DNA from 2 places in the Streptomyces corchorusii genome. Region 1 is predicted to be linked to the other one. Evidence: riboswitches for the same ligand, from Rfam matches in the RefSeq annotation. Region 1 holds a riboswitch; the other holds the start of a gene.
The links. A riboswitch is a leader RNA that binds a small molecule or an ion and turns the genes downstream of it on or off. The one in region 1 is predicted to bind cobalamin.
Positions count from the first base shown of each region.

Region 1 (4,408 bases):
CCGTCCTCAACCTTGTGGGCGCCTTCCTCTCCGTGGAGGTCGCGAACACGATCTCCAAGGGTCTCGTCGACGAGACCGGCATCCGTCCCGAGGTCATCTTCGCCGCCCTGGTCGGCGCGATCCTCTGGAACCTGCTGACCTGGCTGGTGGGTCTGCCCTCCAGCTCCTCGCACGCCCTGATGGGCGGCCTGGTCGGCGCCACCGTCGCCTCCGCCGGCTTCGGCGCCGTCCACGGTGACGTCCTGGTCACCAAGGTGCTGCTCCCGGCCGTCGCCGCGCCGATCGTCGCGGGCCTCGCCTCGCTGCTGGCCACCCGCTTCTCCTACGGCGTCGGCGGCACCGCCGACGGCGAGGCCACCCGCAAGGGCTACCGCGCCGGCCAGATCGCCTCCGCCGGCCTGGTCTCCCTCGCACACGGCACCAACGACGCCCAGAAGACGATGGGCATCATCACCCTCGCCCTCGTCGCGGGCGGCTCCATCGCCCCCGGCTCCAACCCTCCCACCTGGGTGATCCTCTCGGCGGGCATGGCCATCGCGCTCGGCACCTACATCGGCGGCTGGCGCATCATCCGCACCATGGGCAAGGGCCTGACCGACCTGGAGCCGCGCCAGGGCTTCGCCGCCCAGACCAGCGCCGCGACCGCCATCCTGGCCTCCTCCCACCTCGGCTTCTCCCTCTCCACCACGCACGTCGTCTCCGGCTCGGTGATGGGCGCGGGCCTCGGCCGCAAGGGCGGCGTGGTCCGCTGGTCGACCGCGACCCGCATGTTCGTCGCCTGGGCGCTGACCCTCCCGGCCGCCGCGCTGGTCGGCGCGGGCGCCGAGTCCGTCACCGGCCTGGGCGACTGGGGCACCGCCGCCGTCGCCGTCTTCCTGGTCGCCGCGAGCGCCGCGATCTGGAAGATCTCCCGCCGCGAGGTCGTCGACCACACCAACGTGGTCGAGGAGACCGGCGAACCGGCCGGTGTGGTCACCGCCGCCATCGCCGCCGTGACCCCGCCCCCGGCGGGCATGGTCACCGAGGACCTGACGGCCACGATCCCCGCCCCGGTCACCGAGCCCTCCCCCGCCGCCCCGGCCGCCCCGCCGGCCGCCGCGGTCTGACCCCGCGCACACGGTTACTGAAGGAAGCATCCCCATGAAGATCGACTGGGCGGCCCTCGGCTCCGTCTTCGGTGTCAGCCTCGCGTTCACGGTGGCCCTGGTGGTCCTGTTCACCCTCGGCATCAACGGCCTGTCGCGCCGTGAGAAGGCCGCGGCCCAAGGCGGGTCCGCCGCCCTCGCCGTCACCGGCGCCTACGTGTGCTTCGCGGCCTGTGCGGCGGCGGTGGCGTACGGGATCTACCTGATCGTCGTCAAGCCCTGACGGTCCGACACCCGACACCGGCCCCGCCGGGCCTCCGCTTCAGCGGGACCGGCGGGGCCGGCGCATGTCTGCCGGCCGGCCCTCCGGCCGCCGTCCGGCAGACCGGCGATGTGGGCCTCAGCACAGTCCGGCGTCCCAGGTCAAAGGCAAGTTGACGGCCGTTCCGGGCACGTGGTGGACTGCCCAGGCCATGTACGGCGGCAAGAGAGGAAGCCGGTGCGAATCCGGCGCGGTCCCGCCACTGTCACCGGGGAAGAACACCCCGGGAGCCAGGAACTCTCACCGCCGATTCACGTCGAACCAGGGCGCGGACACCCTGAGTGAGGACACATATCGCCATGCTCGGCTGCCGATCGAGGACCCGTACCAGGACCGTTCCTGTTCCCGCGGCCGGCTGAGCCGATGGGTGCCGATCGCACATACGCGTACGGTGCCGCCGCCGGCGTCCTCGGTGACCTGCTCCTCGGCGATCCGCGCCGCGGGCATCCGGTCGCCGTGTTCGGCCGGGCGGCCGGGGCCGTGGAACGCGCCCTGTGGCACGACCACCGCGGCTGGGGCGCACTGCACACCGCCGTGTGCGCCGGTGGCGCCGTCGCCCTCGGCGCGCTGACCGCACGCGCCGTACGCCCCTCCCCTGCCGCCTCCGCCGCGCTGACCGCCGCCGCCACCTGGGCCGTCGTCGGCGGCACCTCGCTCGCCCGGGAGGCCCGCGCCATCGGGCGGGCCCTTGAGGCCGGGGACGTCGAGGCCGCCCGCGCCCGGCTGCCGCACCTGTGCGGCCGGGACCCGCAGGCACTGGACGCCGACGGCATCGCCCGGGCCGTGGTCGAGTCGGTCGCCGAGAACACCTCCGACGCCGTGGTCGGCGCGCTCGTCTGGGGCGCCGTGGCCGGGGTCCCGGGACTGCTCGGGTTCCGGGCGGTCAACACCCTGGACGCGATGGTGGGTCACAAGTCGGTCCGCCACCGGCGCTACGGCTGGGCCTCCGCCCGCCTGGACGACATCGCCGGCTGGCCGGGGGCCCGGCTGACCGCCGTACTCGCCGCCGTGGCCGGACCCGATCCGCGCGGCGCCGTGCGCGCCTGGCGGGCGGACGCGCGGCGGCATCCGAGCCCCAACGCCGGGCCCGTGGAGGCCTCCTTCGCGGGCGCCCTCGGCGTGCGCCTGGGCGGGACGCTCTCCTACGGCGGCCGGGTCGAACACCGCCCGGTGCTGAACGGCGCCACCGGACGGCCGGTCCGCGTCACCGACATCGACCGGGCCGTACGGCTCTCGCGCCGCGTCGGCCTGCTCGCGCTCGGCACCACGCTGGCCGCGCGCGCCCTGATGAAAGGACGTGGGAAGTGAACGGTGGTCTCCTCGTCGCCGGCACCACCTCCGACGCGGGCAAGAGCGTCGTGACGGCGGGCATCTGCCGCTGGCTGGTGCGCCAGGGCGTGAAAGTCGCGCCGTTCAAGGCGCAGAACATGTCCCTGAACTCGTTCGTCACGCGCGAGGGCGCGGAGATCGGCCGGGCGCAGGCCATGCAGGCCCAGGCCTGCCGGGTGGAGCCGACCGCGCTGATGAACCCGGTGCTGCTCAAGCCCGGCGGCGAGCAGAGCAGCCAGGTGGTGCTGCTGGGCAAGCCGGTGGGCGAGCTGAGCGCGCGCGGGTACCACGGCGGGCGCCAGCAGCGGCTGCTGGGCACGGTGCTGGACTGCCTGGCCGAGTTGCGGGGCACGTATGACGCGGTGATCTGTGAGGGGGCGGGGAGCCCGGCCGAGATCAACCTGCGGCGGACCGACATCGTCAACATGGGGATCGCGCGAAACGCGCGGCTGCCCGTGCTCGTCGTCGGCGACATCGACCGCGGGGGCGTGTTCGCCTCCTTCTTCGGCACCGTCGCCCTGCTCTCGCCGGAGGACCAGGAGCTGGTCGCCGGGTTCCTGGTGAACAAGTTCCGGGGCGACGTCGGCCTGCTGGAGCCCGGGCTGGACATGCTCCGGGACCTCACCGGGCGGCGCACGTACGGCGTGCTGCCCTTCCGGCACGGGCTCGGCATCGACGAGGAGGACGGGATGGGGGTGTCCCTGCGGGGCGCGGTCCGCGAGTCCTCCGTGACGCCCCCGGTCGGCGAGGACGTGCTGCGGGTCGCCGTGTGCGCGATCCCGCTGATGTCCAACTTCACCGACGTGGACGCGCTGGCCGCAGAACCGGGCGTGGTCGTGCGGTTCGTGGACCGGCCGGAGGAGCTCGCGGACGCCGATCTCGTCGTCGTCCCGGGCACGCGCGGGACGGTACGGGCGCTGGAGTGGCTGCGGGAGCGGGGGCTGGCCGACGCCCTCGTCCGCCGGGCCGCGCAGGGACGCCCGGTCCTCGGTATCTGCGGCGGCTTCCAGATCCTCGGCGAGCACATCGAGGACGACGTCGAGAGCCGGCGCGGGCACGTCGACGGGCTCGGCGTCCTGCCCGTCCGGGTGCGCTTCGCCCGCGAGAAGACCCTGACCCGGCCCAGCGGCGAAGCCCTCGGCGAGCGGGTCGACGGCTACGAGATCCACCACGGGGTGGCCGCGATCGAGGGCGGCGAACCCTTCCTGGACGGCTGCCGGGTGGGCCAGACCTGGGGCACCCACTGGCACGGCTCGCTGGAGTCGGACGGCTTCCGTCGGGCCTTCCTGCGCGAGGTGGCCGCCGCCGCGGGCCGCCGCTTCGTGCCCGCGCCGGACACCTCCTTCGCCGCGCTGCGCGAGGAGCAGCTCGACCGGCTCGGCGACCTGATCGAACAGCACGCGGACACGGACGCGCTGTGGCGGCTCATCGAGTCGGGCGCGCCGCAAGGACTGCCTTTCATTCCACCGGGAGCGCCCGCATGAGCACAGTGTTGTTGTTGTCGACCGCCGACACGGACCTGCTGGCCGCCCGGGCGTCCGGCGCCGGCTACCGCATCGGCAACCCCACCCGCGTCGACGTCGCCGGGGAGCTGCCGGGCCTGGTCGAGGGCGCGGACCTCGCCGTCGTACGGCTGCTGGGCGGCAAGCGGGCCTGGGAGGACGGGCTGGCC
Region 1 is NZ_KQ948357.1:510,540-514,947, reverse strand. It holds gene AQJ11_RS20815 (inorganic phosphate transporter) at 1-1,106, shown strand, start outside; gene AQJ11_RS20810 (hypothetical protein) at 1,141-1,368, shown strand; cobalamin riboswitch at 1,527-1,669, shown strand; gene AQJ11_RS20805 (cobalamin biosynthesis protein) at 1,771-2,715, shown strand; gene AQJ11_RS20800 (cobyric acid synthase) at 2,712-4,220, shown strand; gene cobN (cobaltochelatase subunit CobN) at 4,217-4,408, shown strand, end outside.

Region 2 (4,408 bases), on a different contig from region 1:
CCAGATCGGGTCCTGGAGCACCTCGGTGGGCAGGTCCGCGACCTCGGGCAGGCCGAGCTCCTCCCCCTGGTAGAGGTACGCCGAACCGGGCAGCGCCAGCATCAGCAGGGTCGCCGCCCGCGCCCGGCGCAGTCCGGCCGCCGTGTCGATCGCGGGCGCGGTGCCGCCGGACAGCAGCCAGGCGGCCGGATCGGTGCCGTCCGGCAGCACGAGCCGGGAGGCGTGGCGTACGACGTCGTGGTTGGACAGCACCCAGGTCGCGGAGGCCCCGGCGGCCCGGGCCGTGACCAGCGAGGCGGCGATGACCTCCCGCAGTTCCTCCGCGTCCCAGCCTGCCTCCAGGTACTCGAAGTTGAAGGCCTGGCCGAGCTCGTCCGGGCGGGCGTACAGGGCGCGCCGGGCGCCGGGGACCCAGGCCTCGGCGACGGCGGTGCGCGGCGGGCTGTAGGCGTCGAAGATCTTGCGCCAGTCGCGGTAGATCTCGTGGACCTCGTCCCGGTCCCAGTAGGGGTGGCTGCCCGGCGGCACCAGCGGCAGGGCCTGCTCGCCGGTCGCGCCGATGCCGCCGATGTCCCGCAGCGGATCGGTGAGGTCCTTGGCCAGGCCGTGGGCGACGTCCACGCGGAAGCCGTCCACGCCCCGGTCGGACCAGAACCGCAGGGTGCTGCGGAAGTCGGCGCGGACCTCCTCGTGGTCCCAGTTGAGGTCGGGCTGTTCGGGGGCGAACAGGTGCAGGTACCACTCCCCGTCGGGCACCCGCCGCCAGGCGCTGCCGCCGAACACCGACTGCCAGTCGCTGGGCGGCAGTTCGCCGTGCGCACCGCGCCCCGGCCGGAAGACGTACCGCTCCCGGGCGGCGGAACCAGGCCCGGCACGCAGCGCCTCCTGGAACCAGCGGTGCAGATGGGAGGTGTGATTGGGGACGATGTCCACGACGACCTTGAGCCCGAGCCGGTGGGCCTCGCCCACCAGGGCGTCGAAGTCGTCCAGGGTGCCGAGGCGTTCGTCGACGCCGCGCGGGTCGATGACGTCGTAGCCGCCGTCGGCGAGTTCGGAGGGGTAGAAGGGGCTCAGCCACAGGGCGTCCACGCCGAGGCCGGCGAGATGGTCCAGCCGCTCGGTGACGCCCCGCAGGTCGCCGAGGCCGTCACCGTCGGCGTCGGCGAAGCTGCGCGGGTACACCTGGTAGACGACGGCCTGCCGCCACCAGTCGGGGTTCCTGGACGAGAGGTCCGGCGAGAGGTCTGCCATACGGGCTCCCAGGGGACGGACGACGCTACGGAACTTGTATCTGTCCACATTGCCCGGAAAGGGAACCTTGCACGGCCGTTCAGCCGACGCAGTGCTCCAAGAGCCCCCGGACGTCCTCGTCCACCACCCTGTACCGCACCACGCGCCCCTCCTTCTCCCCCGCGACGACCCCGGCCGCCCGCAGCAGCCGCAGGGCCTGGGAGACGGCGGGGTCGTTCATCCCCGTGGCGATGGCGAGGTCCGACACGGCGAGCGGCCCGGTGCGGTGCAGCGCGACCAGCAGCGCCAGCCGGTTGGCGTCGGCGAGCAGCGAGAAGCGGTCGGCCCAGGTGCGCAGGCGCCCCGTCTCACCGATGGCGGCGATCGCCTCGCACACCCGGTGCCCGTCGATGGAACGACGGGCGGCTCGGTCGGCAGGCACGAGATGCATGGGGCCAGTCTGGCAGGCCCCTGTTTGTGATCTTCGATACCTGCCCAGGTACGCAGCTATGCAGGAAACCGCGTGCCCCTCTACGGTGGGCGGGCCGTGGTGTTCGGGAAGTCGATGGAAGGTCGACGCGGCCCTCGCCACTGTGATCGGGGAGTTCCCGTTCCGTCCGGCACCGCCGGGCCACTGGTCGCAGACCGGGAAGGCAGGGACGGCGGACGTACGACCCGTAAGCCAGGAGACCGGCCACGGCAGCTCACGAAGTGATCCACGAGGTGCTGGAGCGTGAACTGATGGCTGATGCCGCGTCTTTCCGCTGGCGACGTGAGGACACCGTCAAGACGGTGGGGCTGCTGGCGGTGATCGTCGCCCTGCACGTCGTCGCGTTCGGGATCCTCTACGTCCTCGTCGCACCCGAGCACTACAAGGTGGGCACCGATGTCTTCGGGGTCGGGCTCGGGGTCACGGCCTACACCCTCGGCATGCGGCACGCCTTCGACGCCGACCACATCGCGGCGATCGACAACACCACCCGCAAGCTGATGGCCGACGGCAAGCGGCCGGTGTCGGTGGGGTTCTGGTTCGCGCTGGGCCACTCCAGCGTGGTGGTGCTGCTGGCGCTGCTGATCGCGGGCGGCACCTCACTGGCCGGGAAGGTCATGAACGAGGGCTCCACCACCCACCAGGTGCTCGGCTTCCTCGGCACGACGGTCTCCGGCACGTTCCTCTACCTCATCGCCGCCCTGAACCTGGTCGCCCTGGTGGGCATCCTGAAAGTGTTCCGGGCGATGCGCGCCGGCGCGTTCGACGAGAGGGAGCTGGAAGCGCACCTGGACTCGCGGGGGTTCATGAACCGCGTCCTCGGCCGGCTGACGAAGTCCGTCTCCCGCCCCGGGCAGATGTACCCGCTCGGCTTCCTCTTCGGCCTCGGCTTCGACACGGCCACCGAGGTGACGCTGATGGTGATGGCGGGCTCGGGCGCGGCGGCGGGACTGCCCTGGTACGCGATCCTCTGCCTGCCCCTCCTCTTCGCCGCCGGGATGAGCCTGTTCGACACCCTCGACGGCACCTTCATGAACTTCGCCTACCAGTGGGCGTTCTCCAACCCGGTCCGCAAGGTCTTCTACAACCTCGCCATCACCGGTCTGTCCATCGCCGTCGCCTTCTTCATCGGCACCATCGAGCTGGTCGGCGTCCTGCACGAGAAGTTCGGCCTGCACGACGACGTCACCGGCTGGATCGCCGGCCTCGACCTGGACAACGTCGGCTACCTCATCGTCGGCCTGTTCGTGCTGGTGTGGGCGGCGGCGCTGGCGTACTGGAAGGTCGCCCGGGTGGAGGAGCGCTGGGCGGTCTCCCCGTCCGCCGCCGAGTAGCCGGCCAGGTCCCCTCTAGCGCGCGACCGTCTCCAGGTACAGCTTCGCGTAACGGCCGGCGTCCACCTCCAGCGCCACGTCCACCAGGGCGCGTTCGCGACCGCCCTCGTGGATCTCGGACTCGCCGGGGCCGGGGCGGCGGTCGACGACGGTCTGGCCCCGGGTGGGGCCCGGGGCGAGGGAGACCTCGACCGGGAGCAGGCGGGTGGTGATGCCCTGCGGGTCGGCGACCGCGCACACCGCGCCCGCGTCGCCGAGGCCGCCCGCCTCCTCCGCCTGGGGCGGCTCGCCCTGGTGGGCCGGCCGGTGGGCGAGCAGCTCACCGGCCAGGCGGGTGCCGGGCTCACCGCTCGCGCGCAGCCGGTGCACCTCACCGCTGTCCACCACGACCTGCCGGAAGACGTCGAGGCCGTACATGGTGATCGGCACCCCGGCGGTCAGCAGGATCGCCGCCGCCTCCGGGTCGTGCCAGACGTTGAACTCCGCGACCGGCGTGGCGTTCCCGGTCGCCACCGCCCCGCCCATGAACACGATCCGCTCGATGTTCCGGGTCACCTCGGGGTGGGTGCGCAGCAGCAGGGCGATGTTGGTGAGCGGCGCGGTCGGGATCAGCGTCACCGGGCGCGGGGAGGCCAGGATCTCCCGGCGCAGGAGGGTGACGGCGTCGACGGCCACCGGGGTCCGGGTGGGCGCGGGCAGGCCCAGGTCGCCCATGCCGTCGACGCCGTGCACCGGGGCCGGGCGGGCCGGCTCCAGCAGCGGGCGCTCGGCGCCCCGGGCCACCGGGATGTCGGGGGCGCCCGCCTGCTCCAGCACGGTGAGGGTGTTGCGGACCACCCCGTCCACGTCGGTGTTCCCGGCCACGCAGGTCACCGCCCGGAGGTCGAGTCCCGGGTGGCGCACGGCGAACAGCAGGGCCAGGGCGTCGTCGACGCCGGTGTCGCAGTCGATGATCACGGGTATGGGCTGACCGTCCACGGCGGACTCCTTCCGTCGTGCCGACCTTAGATGAGTCCCGGCCCGGGATCAGTCCCAGAGCCCGCTCCCCCGCCCCGCCACCCGTGCGGCGACGCGCCGCAGGAGTCCGGCGGCGGGCAGGGGACCGGGCCGGCGGCCGTCCCGCAGGCGTACGGCGGCCAGCCCGGCGTCCGCCTCCCGGGCCCCGATCACCGCCTGGTACGGCACCAGGCGGGCCGCGCGGATCCGGGCGCCCAGGGTGCCCTCCCCGGGACCGGCCAGTTCGGCGCGCAGGCCCAGCGCGGTCGCCTCGCGGACCAGCGCCGCCGCCGCTCCGGTCTGCTCCTCCGCCACCGGCAGCACGGTCAGCTGGACGGGGGCCAGCCAGGCCGGGAAC
Region 2 is NZ_KQ948356.1:290,583-294,990, forward strand. It holds gene AQJ11_RS16860 (glycoside hydrolase family 13 protein) at 1-1,251, opposite strand, end outside; gene AQJ11_RS16865 (ArsR/SmtB family transcription factor) at 1,331-1,681, opposite strand; cobalamin riboswitch at 1,762-1,943, shown strand; gene nicT (Nickel transporter NicT) at 1,972-3,054, shown strand; gene AQJ11_RS16875 (nucleoside hydrolase) at 3,070-4,032, opposite strand; gene thrS (threonine--tRNA ligase) at 4,081-4,408, opposite strand, start outside.
Region 2: linked by a shared signal. The riboswitch ahead of nicT (Nickel transporter NicT) and the one ahead of AQJ11_RS20805 (cobalamin biosynthesis protein) in region 1 are both predicted to bind cobalamin.